2 regions of the Alkalihalobacillus phoenicis genome follow, and region 2 is predicted to be linked to the other one. Evidence: a T-box and tRNA genes for the amino acid it is inferred to sense, from the RefSeq annotation. Region 2 holds a T-box; the other holds one or more tRNA genes.

Region 1 (9,258 bases), 1.4 Mb from region 2:
CGTACACGACATGACTGAAGGAGGGAAGCTGACGAAGAAGTTCGCCGGTTATCTGAAGCCAAAAAAAGTCTGGTGGCGATAGCGAAGAGGTCACACCCGTTCCCATGCCGAACACGGCCGTTAAGCTCTTCAGCGCCGATGGTAGTTGGGGGCTTCCCCCTGTGAGAGTAGGACGTTGCCAGGCATATATTATTCCACAGTAGCTCAGTGGTAGAGCAATCGGCTGTTAACCGATCGGTCGTAGGTTCGAGTCCTACCTGTGGAGCCAAGATTTATTCGGAGAGCTGTCCGAGTTGGCCGAAGGAGCACGATTGGAAATCGTGTAGGCGGTGTAGAACCGTCTCGAGGGTTCGAATCCCTCGCTCTCCGCCAGAAAATACTCGGATTTATATAAATAACAGATGGCCCGTTGGTCAAGCGGTTAAGACACCGCCCTTTCACGGCGGTAACACGGGTTCGAATCCCGTACGGGTCACCAACTTTTAAACTGAAGCCTAAAAGGCAGTTGTCAAAGAGAAGCGAAAAGGTCGAGGATAGGAAGTGTTCGAAAGAAGGAGCGTACATCGTACGTGACTGAAAGAGAAACACGAACTAGACGAAGAGATTTGAAGCTTATCTGAAGACAAATATGGAGGATTAGCTCAGCTGGGAGAGCACCTGCCTTACAAGCAGGGGGTCGGCGGTTCGATCCCGTCATCCTCCACCATTTAAATTTATCTTAATAATATCGCGGGGTGGAGCAGTCTGGTAGCTCGTCGGGCTCATAACCCGAAGGTCGATGGTTCAAATCCGTCCCCCGCAACCAATATTTATTTATAGTAATATAACCAATTTATACTTGGTCCGGTAGTTCAGTTGGTTAGAATGCCTGCCTGTCACGCAGGAGGTCGCGGGTTCGAGTCCCGTCCGGACCGCCATTATATCATAATATAAAATACATATTTGGCTTGGTAGCTCAGTCGGTAGAGCAATGGACTGAAAATCCATGTGTCGGCGGTTCGATTCCGTCCCAAGCCACCATTCTAATGCCGGCCTAGCTCAATTGGTAGAGCAACTGACTTGTAATCAGTAGGTTGGGGGTTCAAGTCCTCTGGCCGGCACTCTAAAAAATTTATAATAAAAAGTTGTTGATTTTTTATAGCAATTGAGGTATTATAAATAGTGTCGTTTGGAGGGGTAGCGAAGTGGCTAAACGCGGCGGACTGTAAATCCGCTCCCTAAGGGTTCGGCGGTTCGAATCCGTCCCCCTCCACCATTTATGTAGGGGCATAGTTTAAAGGTAGAACGAAGGTCTCCAAAACCTTTGGTGTGGGTTCAATTCCTACTGCCCCTGCCAAATTTAATATGGCGATTGTGGTGAAGTGGTTAACACATCGGATTGTGGTTCCGACATTCGTGGGTTCGATTCCCATCAGTCGCCCCATTTTTCTTTTGAAATATTGGGCTATGGCCAAGCGGTAAGGCAACGGATTTTGATTCCGTCATGCGTTGGTTCGAATCCAGCTAGCCCAGCCAATATGCGGAAGTAGTTCAGTGGTAGAACACCACCTTGCCAAGGTGGGGGTCGCGGGTTCGAATCCCGTCTTCCGCTCCAATTGATGGCGGCATAGCCAAGGGGTAAGGCACGGGTCTGCAAAACCTTTATCCCCGGTTCAAATCCGGGTGCCGCCTCCATCGATTATTTCTTTATATCTGCCTACATACCTAAAATGCCGGGGTGGTGGAATTGGCAGACACACAGGACTTAAAATCCTGCGGTAGGTGACTACCGTGCCGGTTCAAGTCCGGCCCTCGGCACCATATGCGCCCTTAGCTCAGCTGGATAGAGTGTTTGACTACGAATCAAAAGGTCGGGAGTTCGAATCTCTCAGGGCGCGCCATTTTATTTAACACAAACGATTCTGAAAAGAGATCGTTTTTTTATTTATTCAAATCCATAACATAACAGATTGATAAAAAATGATAGGCGACTTGTTCTTTTATGAGAGAGCAGTCGCTTTTTTTATTAGCATAACCGCTAGTTATTCCATAAATGATTTAAAAGTGGCTGATCGGTAGCTGTAAAAAGCAGCAGTAAGGAATCTTCTTACTGCTGCTTTTCTTCAATTTATTGAATCGGAGCCGAGGTGTTTACTTGTTCGTGATTTCTTTACGGCGTTAGCTCAGTTGTGATGGGTATCACTGCCACCAGCAACAGGTAGATCTAAAGTTTCAGCTAAATCAAAAATTACTTTTTCATTTCATTAATTCCTTGACTATATAAGTCTTTTCGATTTAAATCAAGGGCATCAAGACGCTTTAATAAACGAGTTTGAGTACCCGTACGGTAAGAGTGGATTTCATACGCATCTGCCGATTGGAGCTGGAGGACAAATGGGAGAACAAGAGGCCGAAGTTTTTGTTCTTTCCCTTGATCCAAGGTGTATATGAACAGAGAAGGTAAGGGATAACTTCTTATTACTTGTTAAAGAAATGACTTCTTCACTATAGAAGTAATGAAATCAAGGTTGAAAAGTGGGAACACTTCTTGTATTATTAAAAAGGATAGTTTTTAAAAGATATGACGTCTGACGTCTGATGATAAAAATAAGTGAAAAGGTTTTCAAAGGGAGTGAATTTTAAAAACTCAAAACAAAAGGAGATGGATTTTAGGACATTTATAGAAAAAATAATGATTTGGCTTTTGGGTAAGAGATTGGAAGTACGAAAAGTGTTAATCGATAGATATTTAATTTTACATCAGTAAATTTTTTTGCGAACAAGAGGTCTGACATCTGAAGTCAAGCGAATTTATAAGTGGGTTTCTAGATGATCTGACGTTCTTGTATTAAAAATGAAGGAGATTCATTATGAATGTTATTTGGGGAATCTTAGGTATATTTTTTGTATTAAGCCTTGCCTTTTTATTATCAAACAATAAAAAGAGAATAAATCTTCGTACGATAATAGGAGGTCTAATGATTCAACTCTCCTTTGCATTTATTGTTTTAAAATGGGAAACTGGGCAAAAAATTCTAAGTTGGTTGGCTTTGAAAATTCAAGACATTATTAATTATACAAATGAAGGAATTGGTTTCTTATTTGGTGGGTTGATTGGTAATGAAAGTATCGGCTTTATTTTTGCATTTCAAGTTTTAACCGTTATTATCTTTTTTTCATCGCTTATTTCTGTCCTGTATTATCTCGGAATTATGCAATGGTTTATTAAAATTATTGGCGGAGGGCTTTCAAAGTTACTTGGGACAAGCCAGGCAGAATCGATGTCCGCTGCTGCAAATATTTTTGTTGGTCAAACAGAAGCTCCACTTGTTATCCGTCCATACATTGCAAAGTTAACCCAATCAGAGCTCTTTGCAGTTATGACGGGTGGTCTTGCTTCTATTGCAGGATCAGTCCTAATCGGGTATTCATTATTGGGCGTTCCACTTGAATATCTTTTAGCAGCTAGCTTTATGGCAGCACCAGCCGGTTTAATTATTGCTAAAATTATCGTACCTGAAACAGAAACAGTAACGGAGCTGAGAATGGCTGCCAATACAATTGAAACGCAGCAAGAACTTGAAACAGCAGCTACAGCTGAAATACAACAAGATCTTCCACTTGAAGAAAAAATAGAGGTGGAAGAGGAAAAACCAGCCAATGTAATTGATGCAGCGGCAAGAGGAGCATCTGATGGTTTAATGCTTGCTTTAAATGTAGGAGCAATGTTGCTTGCATTTATCGCTTTAATTGCTTTAATGAATGGAATTCTTTCCGGAATCGGTGGTTGGTTCGGCTTTGAATCATTATCATTAGAATTGATTTTAGGTTATGTATTTGCTCCAATTGCTTTTGCCGTTGGTGTACCATGGAATGATGTCCTTCAGGCTGGTAGTTTTATTGGACAAAAAATTGTTTTAAATGAGTTTGTTGCATACGCTGCGTTTGCTCCTGAAATGGCAAATTTATCAGCAAAAACGAATATTGTTGTGAGTTTTGCTCTTTGTGGATTTGCAAATCTAGGATCACTAGCGATACTTATTGGTGGTTTAGGTGGTCTTGCCCCGAATAGACGAAAAGAAATTGCTAATTTTGGAATTCGTGCTGTTATTGCAGGATCATTAGCTTCACTTTTAAGTGCTGCAATTGCAGGGATGTTATTATAGTTTATTTTAAATGATATCAAAGGGGGGAATACATGATTGGAAGATAAGATAGTTTAGGGAGAAATAAAAGTTAATTTTCACAAGAAAATAATATGGTTTTATAAACATAAGATTCAAAAACTATTAAGAGGGTGATTATATTGTGCTAATTATCCTCTTTATAGTTAACTTATCAATACTTCATTTTTTTGAAAGAAAGGAATGAAGATGAGCCATTTAAAGAAACATAATATTTTCTTTTTTTTTGGGGTGTTTGTAATCGCTTTCTTATTGATGGGAAGAAGCGAGTTTGCCTAAGCACATTGGGCTTATTAATGATAATCGTTCGGAAAAAGAAAATGTACTCTTTCTTAGTGCGGGAGGTGAGATTTCGCCATCATTGATGTCAGGGCTTTGGTTTGGCGAGCATATGATTGTCCCTTTAAATGAAGGGCGTACTGTCGATATTAGTCAGTAATCTATATCATTCATGCAGAGTAGTTGTTGAATGTTCATCTACGACTTTATTTTTTGGAATATTGGATAAATTAAAGGGAGGAAACGAATATAATAACCGTTGAAAAACGTGGTACGATAATATAATTTGATGATTTTCAAAATATCGTATTGTTAAGAGTGGTATAGGAAGTTTAGTAGCTTTAAAGATTTAGATTTCGTAGAAGATGAGGAGAAAGATGATGAAAATAAATAAATTCTTAAGTACATGTTTGGTCGTATTAATTATATTTAATGTATTTACTTTAACTATGCCAAGAGCTTCTGCTGAAACTGGAGGAGGTCTGTTAAACCTTAGAATTATGGAAACCACTGATCTTCATGTTCATCTTGTAAACTATGATTATTACCGAGATGAGTTAACTGATGAATATGGATTAGCTAAAACAGCAACGTTAATTAAACAAGCTAGAGAAGAAGTGAAAAATAGTTTACTCTTTGATAATGGTGATTTAATTCAAGGAAATCCGCTAGGTGATTACATGGCTAACATAAAAGGGTTAGAGGAAGGAGAGATTCACCCTGTTTATAAAGCTATGAATTTACTTGACTACGATGCAGGAAATATCGGAAACCATGAATTTAATTATGGTTTGGATTTTTTAGAGAAAACGTTAAATGGTTCAAACTTTCCATATGTAAATGCTAATGTGTATTTTGCTGATGATAGTGAGGATAAAAATTATTTTACTCCTTACCTTATTTTAGACCGTATGTTTGTTGATCAGAGTGGAGAAGAACATGCATTAAAAATAGGGGTAATAGGATTTGTACCTCCTCAAATTATGCAATGGGATAAAGCACATTTAGAAGGAAAAGTCATTGCGAAGGATATCGTTGAAACAGCAGAAAAATTTATCCCACAAATGAAAGAAGAGGGCGCCGATCTGATCATTGCTATACCTCATTCAGGTTTTGAAAAAGGAATGCCAAAGGAAAAGGCAGAAAATGCAGTCGGATATTTAAGTACAGTTGATGGAATTGATGCTATTTTATTCGGTCATTCACACTCTGTATTTCCTGGACAAGGCTTTGATGATATTGAAGGAATTGATAATCAAAAAGGAACAATTAATGGCGTTCCATCTGTTATGCCAGGATTTTGGGGGAATCATTTAGGGGTTATTGATTTAGTTTTAGAACAAGTGGATGGAGAATGGAAAGTAGTTGATTCTCAATCTAGTGCTTTACCTGTTTTTGATAGTGAAGAGAGAAAAGCGTTGGTAGAAGCTGATCAAGGGATTGTAGAAGCTGTTAAACATGAACATGAGGGAACGTTAGAATATGTTCGTGGCGATGTTGGGGAAACAACGGATCCTATTCATAGTTATTTTTCTCTTGTTCAAGATGATCCATCGATCCAAATTGTCACAAATGCTCAAAGGTGGTACGTAGAAAAATATATTCAAGGGACAGATTATGAAGGAATTCCTGTTTTATCAGCTGGGGCCCCATTTAAAGCGGGTGGACGAGGGGGCCCAGATTACTATACAGATATAGAAGAGGGAACGATTGCGATAAAAAATGTGGCTGATTTGTATGTTTACCCAAATACACTAATGGCGGTTTTATTAGACGGCGCTCAAGTAAAAGAATGGATTGAAATGTCAGCTGGTCAATTTAAACAAATTGATCCAAATACATCGGAAGAGCAAGTACTATTAAATCCCGAATTTCCTTCTTATAATTATGATGTTATGGATGGAGTTACTTATCAGATTGATATAACACAACCTCCAAAATACGATCCTAGTGGAAATGTAGTTAATCCGGATTCGAATCGCATTGTCAATTTGCTTTATGAGGGGCAAGAAATAACAGCTGAACAGCAATTTATTGTTGCTACAAATAACTATCGTGCAACTGGTGGTGGAAACTTCCCTGATGTAGATGGTAGTAATATTATTATTGAATTTCCTGATGAGAGTCGTCAGATCGTTATAGAGTATATCTTTGACCAACAAACGATTAATCCATCAGCTGATAATAACTGGACTTTTGCCCCTATAAAAAGTGATGTACTTGTGACATTTGAAAGCTCACCAAGTGCCAAAAGTTATGCAGAGCAAATGGAACATATTCAATATTTAGGTACATTGGACAACGGTTTTAGCAAATACTCAATTGAATTATCTGTTGGTGATCAGGAACTAATAGAGGAACAATTGGAAGATTTTAAGGAATCAAGTCGTTTTTTGTTAATAATTCTGTTTATTGTAATAAGCGTTCTTCTAGTTGGAGGACTTGTTTGGATTGGAATAAGTAGAAAGAAGAGCATTAAGTAAATAATTAATACTCAACTCAGAATGGACACTATAAATCCCCTAGAAGAAGTGAATGTTATTCGAACTTCGGGGATTGGTGTCCTTTTATGCTATAGAAGTCTAACTAAGGTATTAATGAAGAAAATCTATCTTATAAATAGGGCTGCTAATAATATTCGTTTTAAGAAGTGCTTTTAGATGTGTTTCAAAAAAATACGAGCAAACCTTGTATTGGTAACACACTCATAATTACGTTACTAGTAACTATTAATTTAAGAGGGATTGAACTGGATTTATAAGCAATTTGAATAAAAGTACAAGCACGATTAAACATGAATTTTTGAAATAAATATAGTGAATTAGCCCAATGACCTTTATGAGATTAACGAATAAAGGTCTGATGCAATCGATTGACTTCTGCAATGATTCTCTCCTCATCGATCGTTAAACACTGCCTATCCTTTACAACTTGTTTACCACCGATAAAGACGTCACAGACATCTCGTCCGTTAGCTGCATACAATAAATGCGAATACGCTTCACTCAGTGGTTGTAAATGAGGTTTGTCTACGGGATTAATAGTGATAAAATCAGCATGCTTCTTTGTTTCAAGAGAACCGACATGACTCATACCGATCGCCTCTGCACCGACTCTAGTGGCAAGTGAGAGCACAGTTTCAGCTGGAAGTTTCGTTGCATCTTTGTATAACCCTTTTTGAAGAAGTGCTGCTGTTCTAACCTCTTCAAACATGTCAAAGTTATTATTAGAAGCAACTCCATCTGTAGCAATTCCGACTTTTATTCCTGCCTCAAGAAGCTTTACAACATCAGCAACTCCTGAACCAAGCTTCAAATTGCTAATAGGATTATGGGCGACGCGAACTTCATATTCTTTGAGTAAGCCTCGCTCTTCATCGTTTAGAATAACACCATGTGCTATAACTGTTGGCTGATCAAATAGGCCGGATCGACGAACATGCTCGACAGGACGTACTCCATACTTTTGGTTGATTTCTTCAATTTCTCCATCTGTTTCAGAAAGATGAATATGGACCATTACGTTATTTTCTTTTGCAATCCGTGCACTTTCTTCTAATGCTTCAAATGTACATGTATAAGGACTATGTGGGGCAACCATTGTTGTGAGTCGACCATCGGCGTACGATTTATATTTTTTCGCGAAGTTTTCAGCTGTTATTAAATTTTCACGTTGTTGTGATTTAGTACCAAGACTAAAGATTGTATGGGAAAAGGCACCTCTAATCCCTGAATCACCTAAAACGGCCATTAGTTGATCACCATCGAGCCCAACCGGATTAAACATATCAGAAAAAGTCGTCGTACCCGATTTTAACATTTCTAACACACCGAGTAATGTACTAATAGAAGCCATTTCCGTTGTGAATTGTTTTTCTAAAGGCCATATTTTTTCATTTAGCCAAGGTTTCAACAACATATCATCGCCAATTCCTCTTAAAATCGTCATCACAATGTGAGAGTGAGTATTAACGAGTCCAGGCATGACCCATTTTCCTAATAGATCAACGACTTGATTAACATCGGTTAACTGAGCACTAGTATAGGAGCCGATATAGGAAATGACCTGATCTTCAACAATCATAAGTCCATTTTCAAATACTTCATTGTTAAGATTCATTGTGAAAAATTTAGCATTTATGTAAGCTGTTTTCATTTTAGTACCTCCAGAGAGTTCTTGAATTAATTTCCAATATATTGTGCGTAAGGAATACTACGCTAATTTTTAATAGAAAAAAGATAAATAGAGAATGAAGGATTGATCTACATTCATTATGCCGGATAAATGCTTGCATCTATTTTGAAATGTTACCACTGTATTGGTAACTATAAATAATTTACATTTATCTGTCTCGTTTGTCAAATGAATTATGCTATAACTGACTTATTATTTAACTGTGATTAGTTCGTAGAGGAGATAGAATGGATTACTTGTAGATCAAATTTCTTATTTACAAATTTATATGGTTGAACTTATAATACGAGTCAGTGGGTTATTTTCCGCCGGGTGGGAGAGGGTAACTGAATAAGGAATGTTTTAAATGGTAAAAGGGTTTAAGAATTATTTTGATCTAGCTGGTCATGAGACTTCTTTGAAAAAAGAACTTCTAGCTGGAACGATATCATTCATTACCATTGTGTACATTATTGCTGTTAATGCAGCCATTTTAGCTGAAGCAGGTATACCATTAGAGGCTGGAATTATTGCCACTATTTTAACTTGTGTAATTAGCTGCTGGTTTATGGGATTTTGGGCAAATGCGCCAATTATCTTAGTACCAGGAATGGGGATTAACGCAATGTTCACGTATACCTTA
Region 2 (9,258 bases):
TTACATACTGAAATCTATCAAAAAACGGATGCGGGCTGTAGTTTGCATATTCATACATTGGATAATAATCTCATTTCAGATTTGTATGGAGACAAAGGTTTTATCACATTTAAAGGGCAAGAATTAATTAAAGCATTTGGCATTTGGGAAGAGGATGGCGAAATCAACTTACCGATTATTGAAAATCATGCTCATATTCCCACCTTAGCGAAAAAGTTAGCCGCTCAAATCACACCTGAAGTAAAAGGTGTACTCATTCGTAATCATGGTATTACCGTCTGGGGACGAACGGGTTTTGAAGCTAAAAAACACCTTGAAGCATTTGAATTTCTATGTTCGTTTCACTTACGACAATTACAATATAAACAATTAATTAGAGGAGGAATTGAAAATGGCAACGTTACGTTTTCATGATAATGACGAAAGAATCGCAGGAGAGGAATTAGTTTCCTATTTAGAGGCACAAGATGTTATTTATGAACAGTGGGGAACAGGTAATTTACCCGAGCATTTAGTGGAAAACTTCACGTTAACAGATGAAAACAAAGAAGAAATTTTAGACGTTTATAAGAATGAAATTGCTGATATTTCTGCACGTCGAGGCTATCTAACGGCAGATGTTATTTCTTTATCTGATTCAACACCGAATTTAGATGACCTTTTAAAGAACTTCTTAAATGAGCACCATCATACAGATGATGAAGTTCGTTTTATCGTCAGTGGTCATGGTATATTTGCGATTGAAAGCAAAGATAAAAGATGGTTTGATGTTGAACTTGAGCCAGGTGATCTGATTTCTGTACCAGAGTATTATCGTCATTACTTTACTTTACAAGAGGATCGTAAAGTCGTTGCGGTTCGTATATTTAAAACAAAAGAAGGATGGGTTCCTGTTTACGATAAAGAGGAGCAACCTTCATAAGAAGTTTATGGATAAGAGTTGGGTCAATTAAATGATTGCCTAACTCTTTGTTTATTTTCACATTTGCAAAAATGGATGTGGTTTTTAGGGGAGTCACATTCGTATGAAAAGGGTGTTGAGTTTAAATTTATTCATATCGGGTAGAACATGGTTAAGGAGTTGATAATGTGAATGTACTATTAGTTGGCGCAAATGGACAGGTAGCAAAAGAAGCGATTAAGGAATTAAAAGATCAAGGCCACACTACATATGCAATGATTCGAAAGAAAGAACAAGCTGATTTATTGAAAAAGATTGGAGCTGATGAAGTTATATTGGCTGATTTAGAGCAGGATTTTTCTCATGCCTTCGAAGGCATCGATGCTGTTATTTTTGCGGCTGGATCGGGTGGTACAACGGGTGCTGATAAGACGATCTTAATTGATTTATGGGGAGCGATAAAGGTTGTGGATGAAACGATTAAACATAAGATAAAACGTTTTGTCATGCTGAGCTCAATGGGAACGGTTGACCCTGATAAGAGTGACCGAATTCGTCATTACTTAGTAGCAAAAAAATTAGCTGATGATCATTTAAAAAGAAGTAATTTAAATTATACGATCGTTCGTCCAGGCTCGTTAAGTAATGACGAACCTTTAGGTAAGATTAAATTGGAAGAAGAAATTAAAAATCGTGATAATACGATTACGAGAGCAGATGTTGCTAAAGTACTCGTTTCCGTGCTAGAAAAAGAAAATACGTATCGCAAAACCTTTGAAATTTTAAATGGGGAAGAAGAAATTGAATCAGCCTTAAATAAAGTCTAAAAGGAAATATGAGTTAATAAAAAAAGTGGCTAAATAGAAAGTGCTTCTAAATATAGAGGAGTTTCGAGTGACGGTAGACCGTCACTCGTTTTTTCATTCAGATGTGGCGGATAATAGTTAAATAGGTAATGAAAATGTGAGCTGATCCGGATTAGGGTTCGAATAGCAGTGAATAGGTAATGAGAATCCACTCTGATCCGGATTAGGGTGCGAAATAACTGTGAATTAGTAATGAAGACTCGTCCTGTGCCAGATTTTGGTGCGATTTAACTTAGAAGCTCTTGATTTTATAGTTTCCGCACATTTAATACAATGATAGTAACCCGATTGTTTCTTTGATTTCCGTTAATTTTTTTGCCGAATGAGTTCGAGCTTTTTCGGCCCCCACTGCTAAGACTTTTTCAATTTCGGCTGGATGGGCGATTAATTCTTTATATTTAACTCTTGGTTTCTCTAATTCTCGATTCATGACTGTATAGAGGGCCTCTTTTACTTCTCCCCAACCGATTCCTTTTTCGTAATGTTCTTTCATTTCTATCGTTTCACTTGCCGTAGCAAAAGTTTGATACATCGTAAACAAAGGAGAGGAGGAGTAGTCTTTTCTTTCAGTTGGTGATGATGAATCTGTCTTTACTTGCTTAATTAACTTCTTTAAAGTCTTTGGTTCAGAGAAGAGTGGAATTGTATTTTGATAACTTTTACTCATTTTACGACCATCCAGCCCAGGTAAGACGGCGACTTCTTTTTCAATAAAATAGTTTGGTAATGTAAATGTTTTTCCATAAGTTTGGTTAAAATGGTCAGCTAAATCACGGGCAATTTCAATATGTTGGATTTGATCTTTGCCAACTGGAACGATATCAGCATTAAAGATTAATATATCGGCAGACATTAAAATAGGGTAGTTAAAGAGACCCATGTTCACACCTGTGTCCGTATCAATATTGGCCCGTTTATTTTTATCAACAATTGCTTTATAAGCATGAGCACGGTTCATCAGCCCTTTTGCTGTTAAGTTTGACAAAATCCAGTTTAACTCCAATAATTCAGGAATATCTGACTGTCGATAAAAGGTCGCTTTTTTTGGATCTAACCCAAGTGCAATCCAGGTCGCGGCCACTTCTAATGTCTGTTTTTTTAATAGTTGTGCATCTTTAACAGAATTTAAAGCATGCATATTCGCAATAAAATAGAAAGGCTCAAGTTGATTATCTTCCATGAAGTTAAGAGCTGGTTTAACCGCCCCAGCAAAATTTCCAATATGAATGTTTCCTGTTGGTTTAATTCCAGTTATAATTCGCTTCATCCTCTTATCCCCTTTTAGGTTTTTTCATTATATAAATAAAAAAGTCTCCCGTCCTCAAAAAAAGGACGGGAGACCCGTGGTACCACCTTTGTTCGTTTTTATTAAAAAACGCACTTATCGACGTACGGAAATAAAGATCATTTCGATACGCTGCCTTTTGTAACGATAAGGCGTTTCGTCAAGTCCTACTATTCGTTCAGCCTGAAAGCTCCAAAGCCCATTCAACAATTGTTGCAGACTGATTCACACCAACCACCAGCTCTCTTAACTGCCGCAAATTGTTTACTCTTCTTTATCTATGCTTTATCCATATATTTGAATTTTTATTGATTGTAATGGAAATAAAATGAGAATGCAAGCCTTTTTGAAAATTAAAATAAAATAAATTTTTAAAATTTAATTGTGTTCAACTGAAACATTTTTTAAACTAGAACGTATAGATTATTAGTTAATAAATACAAATGAAGGGAGGTATTGCCTACATAGGAAGACCTTTTAATTACGCTAAAGGATTTCCAATTATGAGAACGAGAGGAGGAGAACCATGGAGGATATCCAACAGATATATTTTATTGGTTTAATTATCGGAGCAGCGATTACGATTCTTTATTTACTTCTGAGCGATTTTTTAGATGCTATTCTTGGGTTTCTTGATGGAATTTTCAACCCTGTACTCGTTCTGTCATTTCTTACCTTTTTCTGTGCTTCTGGATATTTATTAGAGTTTTTACCGATTAATTCCTTTGTTATTATCGCGATTTCGATTGGGGTTGCCTTACTGTTAGTCACATTATTAAATGTTTTTATTCTTGTGCCATTATCCAATGCAGAGGCGACGTTAGGTTATAGTGAAGATGATTTACGCGGACGAATTGCTGAGGTTATTATTTCGATTCCAGAGGACGGTTTTGGTGAAATCATGATTAGAGATCATAGTGGTCATATCTCAAGGTCAGCTAAAAGCTTTGAAGGTCCAGCGATTGCTTCAGGTACAGAAGTGATTGTGATTGATATTCAAGCAGGAATTCTCTATGTAGCAGAGCGAGAAAACGAGCAATTAGATGTATAAAAAATGGATAGTGGAGGCTAAAAAATGTTAGAAGCACCTTTTATTGTTATAGGTTTAGTAGTTGCGATTGTGATTGCATTAGTAGCTGTTTTTGTTACGAAATATCGAACGGCTGGTCCCGATGAAGCGTTAATCGTGACAGGAAGTTTTTTAGGTTCAAAAAATGTTAATACCGATGCGATCGGTAATAAAATAAAAATTGTTCGTGGTGGTGGTACGTTTGTCTTGCCTGTTTTCCAACAAGCGGAACCACTAACACTATTATCTAGTAAACTAGATGTACAAACGCCAGAAGTTTATACGGAGCAAGGTGTTCCGGTTATTGCCGATGGAACTGCAATCATTAAAATTGGTAGCTCGATTGGAGAAATTGCTACAGCTGCGGAACAATATTTAGGAAAACCTAAAGCAGAGCGTGAGCAAGAAGCGAAGGAAGTACTAGAAGGTCATTTGCGTTCCATTTTAGGGACGATGACGGTAGAAGAGATTTATCGAAATCGTGAGCGTTTTTCACAAGAGGTTCAGAAAGTAGCTTCACAAGATTTAGCAAAAATGGGTCTTATCATCGTTTCCTTTACGATTAAAGATTTACGAGATAACAATGGTTATTTAGAGTCACTTGGTAAGCCAAGAATTGCTCAAATTAAACGAGACGCTGATATTGCAACAGCTGAAGCGGAGAAGGAAACAAGAATTAAACAAGCGGAAGCAAGCAAAGAAGCCAAACGCTCTGAATTAGAAAGAGCGACAGAAATTGCCGAAGCGGAAAAAGTGAATCAATTAAAAGTTGCAGAATTCAGAACAGAGCAAGATAAAGCAAAAGCGAGAGCAGACCAATCGTATCACTTGGAAGAGGCAAGAGCGAAACAGGAAGTAACGGAGCAACAAATGCAAGTTCAAATTATTGAGCGTCAAAAACAAATTGAATTAGAAGAAAAAGAGATTCAAAGACGAGAGCGTCAATATGATTCAGAAGTGAAGAAAAAAGCCGATGCCGATCGTTATGCTGTTGAACAGGCGGCAGAAGCAACGAAGTGGAAACAAGTTACAGAAGCCGATGCCGAGAAATATCGTGTGGAAGCAATGGCAAAAGCAGAAGCTGAGAAGGTACGTGTCGATGGTTTAGCACATGCCGAAGCGGAAAGAGCAAAAGGGGAAAGTGAAGCCGAAGTTATCCGACTTAAAGGTCTTGCCGAAGCCGAAGCGAAAGAGAAAATTGCTGAAGCATTTGAAATGTACGGTCAAGCGGCTATGCTTGATATGATCTTGGAAATGTTACCTAATTACGCAAAAGAAATTGCGAGTCCGCTTTCTAATATTGATAAGATTACGGTTGTGGATACAGGTGGAAATGGTGAAGGGAGTGGGGCTAATAAAGTAACGTCCTATGCGACGGACTTAATGTCTACTCTACAAACAACTTTAAAAGAATCATCTGGTATTGATGTCAAGGAACTGATTGAAAATTTCTCTGGAAAAGGGAATGTGAAACAGTCGATTGACCAGTTATCTGAGGAATTAAAGACTAAAAATGATCCTACTCAGGACTTAAAAGCTAAAAATGATTCTACCGAGGATGCCTCTTAAAAAATAAGTCGTAGGATAATAGAGTTTGAGAGTTTTCGTTTATATTCAAATGAATCAAAGACAAACTAAATAAATAGGAGCTAATGAAGGCTAACTAGTGGCTTTCATTAGCTTTTTTATGTGGTTGAAGGTTTGGATTAGAAATGATTTTGGGTAGATGCCTCCGTCTAAGGGGGACCGTGGATCTAAGCTGTAACAAAATAGTCACTCCATATACTTGCTCCGTTTCTCTTCTATTTCTATAATGAGATAGTAGGATATTTGAGGGGGACGCATAAGTGAATAAGCTCGTAACAATTATCATAATTACAGCAGCTATTATCGGGATTGTTGTGACTTTTTTTATAACAGACCGAATTGAGGTAGGAAATGAACCAGGTATGGAAGCGATTGATTTTACATTGCCAATGTATAAAGAGGAGACAAAAAGTTTAAGTGATTTTTTTGGTGATGTCATTGTATTGAATGCTTGGGCTTCGTGGTGTGAACCGTGTATTAGAGAAATGCCGGATTTAATGGAGATAGATGAAGAGTACGGCAATGATGTCACAGTATTAACGATTAATATGCAAAAGTTTGAACGAACTTTAACGGATGCTCCTGAATTTATAGAAGAAATTGGATTAACGTTACCTGTCTTTTTTGATGAGGAAGGTAAGGTATATGAAGAATATCATATTACAACTGGATTTCCGAGGACGTATGTGATTAATCAAGAAGGTATTATTAAAGATGTTTTTAAAGGTGAAGTGAATAAAGAAATGCTCGAACATAGTATTGAGCCTTTGTTGTCTAAAAGAGAGTAGTATATATGTACTGCTTTCTTTTTTTTTTTGAAAAGAGAGCGGGAATTAGGGGGCTAGATTAATTCGACGTAAAAGCAAAGCGAGCTGGAAAGAATAAGCCGAATAAGCGGAGAGTTCGACGTAAAAGTAAAGCGAGCTGGAAAGAATAAGCCGAATAAGAGGGAGTTCGACGTAAAAGTAAAACGAGTAGGAAAGAATAAGCCGAATAAGAGAGGGTTCGACGTCAAAGTAAAGCGAGCTGGAAAAAATAAGCTGAATAAGAGAGGGTTCGACGTAAAGGCAAAGCGAGCTGGAAAAAATAAGCTGAATAGGCGGAGGGTTCGACGTCAAAGCAAAGCGAGCTGGAAAGAATAAGCCGAATAAGAGAGGGTTCGACGTCAAAGCAAAGCGAGCTGGAAAGAATAAGCCGAATAAGAGAGGGTTCGACGTAAAAGCAAAGCGAGTAGGAAAGAATAAGCCGAATAAGAGAGGGTTCGACGTAAAAGCAAAGCGAGCTGGAAAGAATAAGCCGAATAAGCGGAGAGTTCGACGTCAAAGTAAAGGTCGCATAAACGCCAAGTGCATGGAACATTCAGATTAAAGAGTTTGAGCCATTCTGCAAGAGGCTTTTCCGTTTCCTCATCATTCTCCAATATGAGTAATACTTGTTTGTCCTTAGCTTTACTTTTTCATTTCAGATCATAAATTCCATAAATTTGAGATATGCTAGTAGTATTCTGGGATTAGGGCGGGTGAGTATATGTATCGTGAGGAGCTGGTAAAAGTCCTTCGGGTTATTAGTGAGGATAAGCAGGTACAGTGGCTCGAGACGGATCAGTTTTCAAAAAAGGCGATTTTATATAAGGCTTTTACAAATCCTGTTCAAAAAGGGGATGTCGTTTTAGTTAATGTGACAGCCTCTTTATTACGGCTTGGTACGGGTGGGTATGATTTTGTGAAAGCTAACTACGAAAAGTCAAGTGATTATGAGCATTCTGAAGATAATGGCCATATTATGAAATTGAGGTATACTCCGATGCAGCATAGTGTGATGGCCGTTGAATCACAAGAAAGTCCATTTCATTCCCTCTTTTCGGAAAAGTTTACCTTACGTGAGCAGAAAATATTATTAGCAGAGCTCCATAGTATGGTCCCACTTGTTTTTTCAATCGCTCAGCTCCTACATCAAGAGGCAAAAGTATGTGTCATTTTTGATGATCAAGCAGCGTTAGCTTTGTCCGTTAGTGAGCATTTACAAAAGCTTCATTCATATGAACATTTTTATTCCATTACAATTGGTCAAGCGTTTGGTGGCATGTATGAGGCAACGACCTTACAAACAGCCTTACAATTTGCGACCCAATATCTAGAAGCCGATTTAGTTGTCGTGTCTGTTGGACCAGGTGTTGTTGGCACGGGTACAAAATATGGTTTTTCTGGTATTGAACAAGCAAAATGGGCTAATGTAATTGGAGCGTTAGATGGTATCCCAGTCTGGATTCCGAGACTTTCATTCCATGATAAACGACAAAGACAACAAGGGTTAAGCCATCATACGAGAACGGCTTTGTTTCAATTTACTTATGCACGTTCCATTTTGCCATTTCCTGAAATGAAAACCTCCGATCAGCAATTAATTGAAAAACAGTTAAGCCAAGAAAATTCATTGGTCGAACATGATATTGTCTGGTCAGAGTTGAAAGGGCAAGAACCGATTATCGAGCAAGCGTTTCATTTTTATGGGCAAGAAATTAAAACAATGGGGCGAACGTTTCAAGATGATCCCATTTTCTTTTTAGCTGTTGCTGAATCAACTAAAGTGAGCTTAGGCTTGGGTGGGTAAACGGTCTCACTCCATTCTTTGACGTAGTGATAATGTTGACTAGCTTCTTTTAATTTCGCCTTAATTTCCCACGCTTTCCCTGTTAGTCTGACACCATTTGCATGAACAAATATTTTCAAATGAATCGTCTCCTTCTATTAAAAATTTAAAATGAAATCGATTGGATGCGACTGAAGAAACAGCTTGTGATACACTTTTATGAGCGAGAAAAATAAAATAGAACAAAGGAATGATAGTTTTGGATCATTTGATAGAGAAAACAATAGGGAAACAAGATATTTACAAAGGACGAATCATTTCCTTACAACTTGAAGATGTCATACTGCCTAATGGTGAACAAAGTAAACGAGAAGTTGTTAAACATCCTGGTGCGGTAGGGGTTATCCCGATTACATCCGATGGAAAAATTGTCATGGTGCGTCAATATCGAAAAGCATTAGAAAAAGTCATTATCGAAATTCCAGCTGGTAAGCTTGATGTAAATGAAGAACCTTTACTTTGCGCCAAAAGAGAGTTACAAGAAGAAACGGGCTATGTATCTGACAGTATGGAATTTATTGTTTCTTTTTATACGTCACCTGGATTTGCGGACGAATTGATTTATATTTATGTGGCAGAAGGGTTAACAAAACGTGAAATATCTTTAGATGCTGATGAGTTTTTAGACGTTTTAGAAATATCGCTGGAAGAAGCAGAGCAAATGATTAAAGAGCAAAAGATTCACGATGCGAAGACGATCTACGCTGTTCAATATATGAGAATGTTACAAAATGGATAAACAAACCTAGGAGCTTTTACGAGTTTCTAGTCATAGATTTACTCTCTCTTTCATAGAGTTTGAATAAGTGGTTATGGAGAGGGAGGATTTAAATGAGAACGAGTGGATTCAAGCAAGTCATTGCCGCACATTTGGAAGAAAATCGTTCTATCTATTTGTTTA

What was found. The T-box of region 2 lies ahead of AA0017_RS06605 (tryptophan--tRNA ligase). A T-box ahead of a tRNA ligase gene usually reads a tRNA of that ligase, here a tRNA-Trp.
Region 1: it encodes a tRNA-Trp, which carries the amino acid that the T-box ahead of AA0017_RS06605 (tryptophan--tRNA ligase) is inferred to sense. The anticodon was not compared.

Annotation. Positions count from the first base shown of each region.
Region 1 is NZ_CP154853.1:2,769,601-2,778,858, reverse strand. Features, by position in the region: rRNA gene rrf (5S ribosomal RNA) at 69-184, shown strand; tRNA gene AA0017_RS13270 (tRNA-Asn) at 194-268, shown strand; tRNA gene AA0017_RS13265 (tRNA-Ser) at 279-372, shown strand; tRNA gene AA0017_RS13260 (tRNA-Glu) at 404-478, shown strand; tRNA gene AA0017_RS13255 (tRNA-Val) at 631-706, shown strand; tRNA gene AA0017_RS13250 (tRNA-Met) at 729-805, shown strand; tRNA gene AA0017_RS13245 (tRNA-Asp) at 841-917, shown strand; tRNA gene AA0017_RS13240 (tRNA-Phe) at 945-1,020, shown strand; tRNA gene AA0017_RS13235 (tRNA-Thr) at 1,028-1,100, shown strand; tRNA gene AA0017_RS13230 (tRNA-Tyr) at 1,171-1,255, shown strand; tRNA gene AA0017_RS13225 (tRNA-Trp) at 1,263-1,336, shown strand; tRNA gene AA0017_RS13220 (tRNA-His) at 1,348-1,423, shown strand; tRNA gene AA0017_RS13215 (tRNA-Gln) at 1,441-1,515, shown strand; tRNA gene AA0017_RS13210 (tRNA-Gly) at 1,520-1,594, shown strand; tRNA gene AA0017_RS13205 (tRNA-Cys) at 1,601-1,674, shown strand; tRNA gene AA0017_RS13200 (tRNA-Leu) at 1,712-1,800, shown strand; tRNA gene AA0017_RS13195 (tRNA-Arg) at 1,804-1,880, shown strand; gene AA0017_RS13190 (NupC/NupG family nucleoside CNT transporter) at 2,850-4,145, shown strand; gene AA0017_RS13185 (hypothetical protein) at 4,435-4,602, shown strand; gene AA0017_RS13180 (bifunctional 2',3'-cyclic-nucleotide 2'-phosphodiesterase/3'-nucleotidase) at 4,820-6,925, shown strand; gene AA0017_RS13175 (amidohydrolase family protein) at 7,287-8,597, opposite strand; gene AA0017_RS13170 (NCS2 family permease) at 8,983-9,258, shown strand, end outside.
Region 2 is NZ_CP154853.1:1,391,225-1,400,482, forward strand. Features, by position in the region: gene AA0017_RS06590 (methylthioribulose 1-phosphate dehydratase) at 1-414, shown strand, start outside; gene AA0017_RS06595 (1,2-dihydroxy-3-keto-5-methylthiopentene dioxygenase) at 392-922, shown strand; gene AA0017_RS06600 (SDR family oxidoreductase) at 1,090-1,728, shown strand; gene AA0017_RS06605 (tryptophan--tRNA ligase) at 2,033-3,034, opposite strand; T-box leader at 3,093-3,342, opposite strand; gene AA0017_RS06610 (NfeD family protein) at 3,579-4,103, shown strand; gene AA0017_RS06615 (SPFH domain-containing protein) at 4,128-5,690, shown strand; gene AA0017_RS06620 (TlpA family protein disulfide reductase) at 5,969-6,496, shown strand; gene AA0017_RS06625 (DUF3866 family protein) at 7,236-8,318, shown strand; gene mciZ (Z-ring formation inhibitor MciZ) at 8,249-8,437, opposite strand; gene AA0017_RS06635 (NUDIX domain-containing protein) at 8,557-9,096, shown strand; gene spoIIM (stage II sporulation protein M) at 9,189-9,258, shown strand, end outside.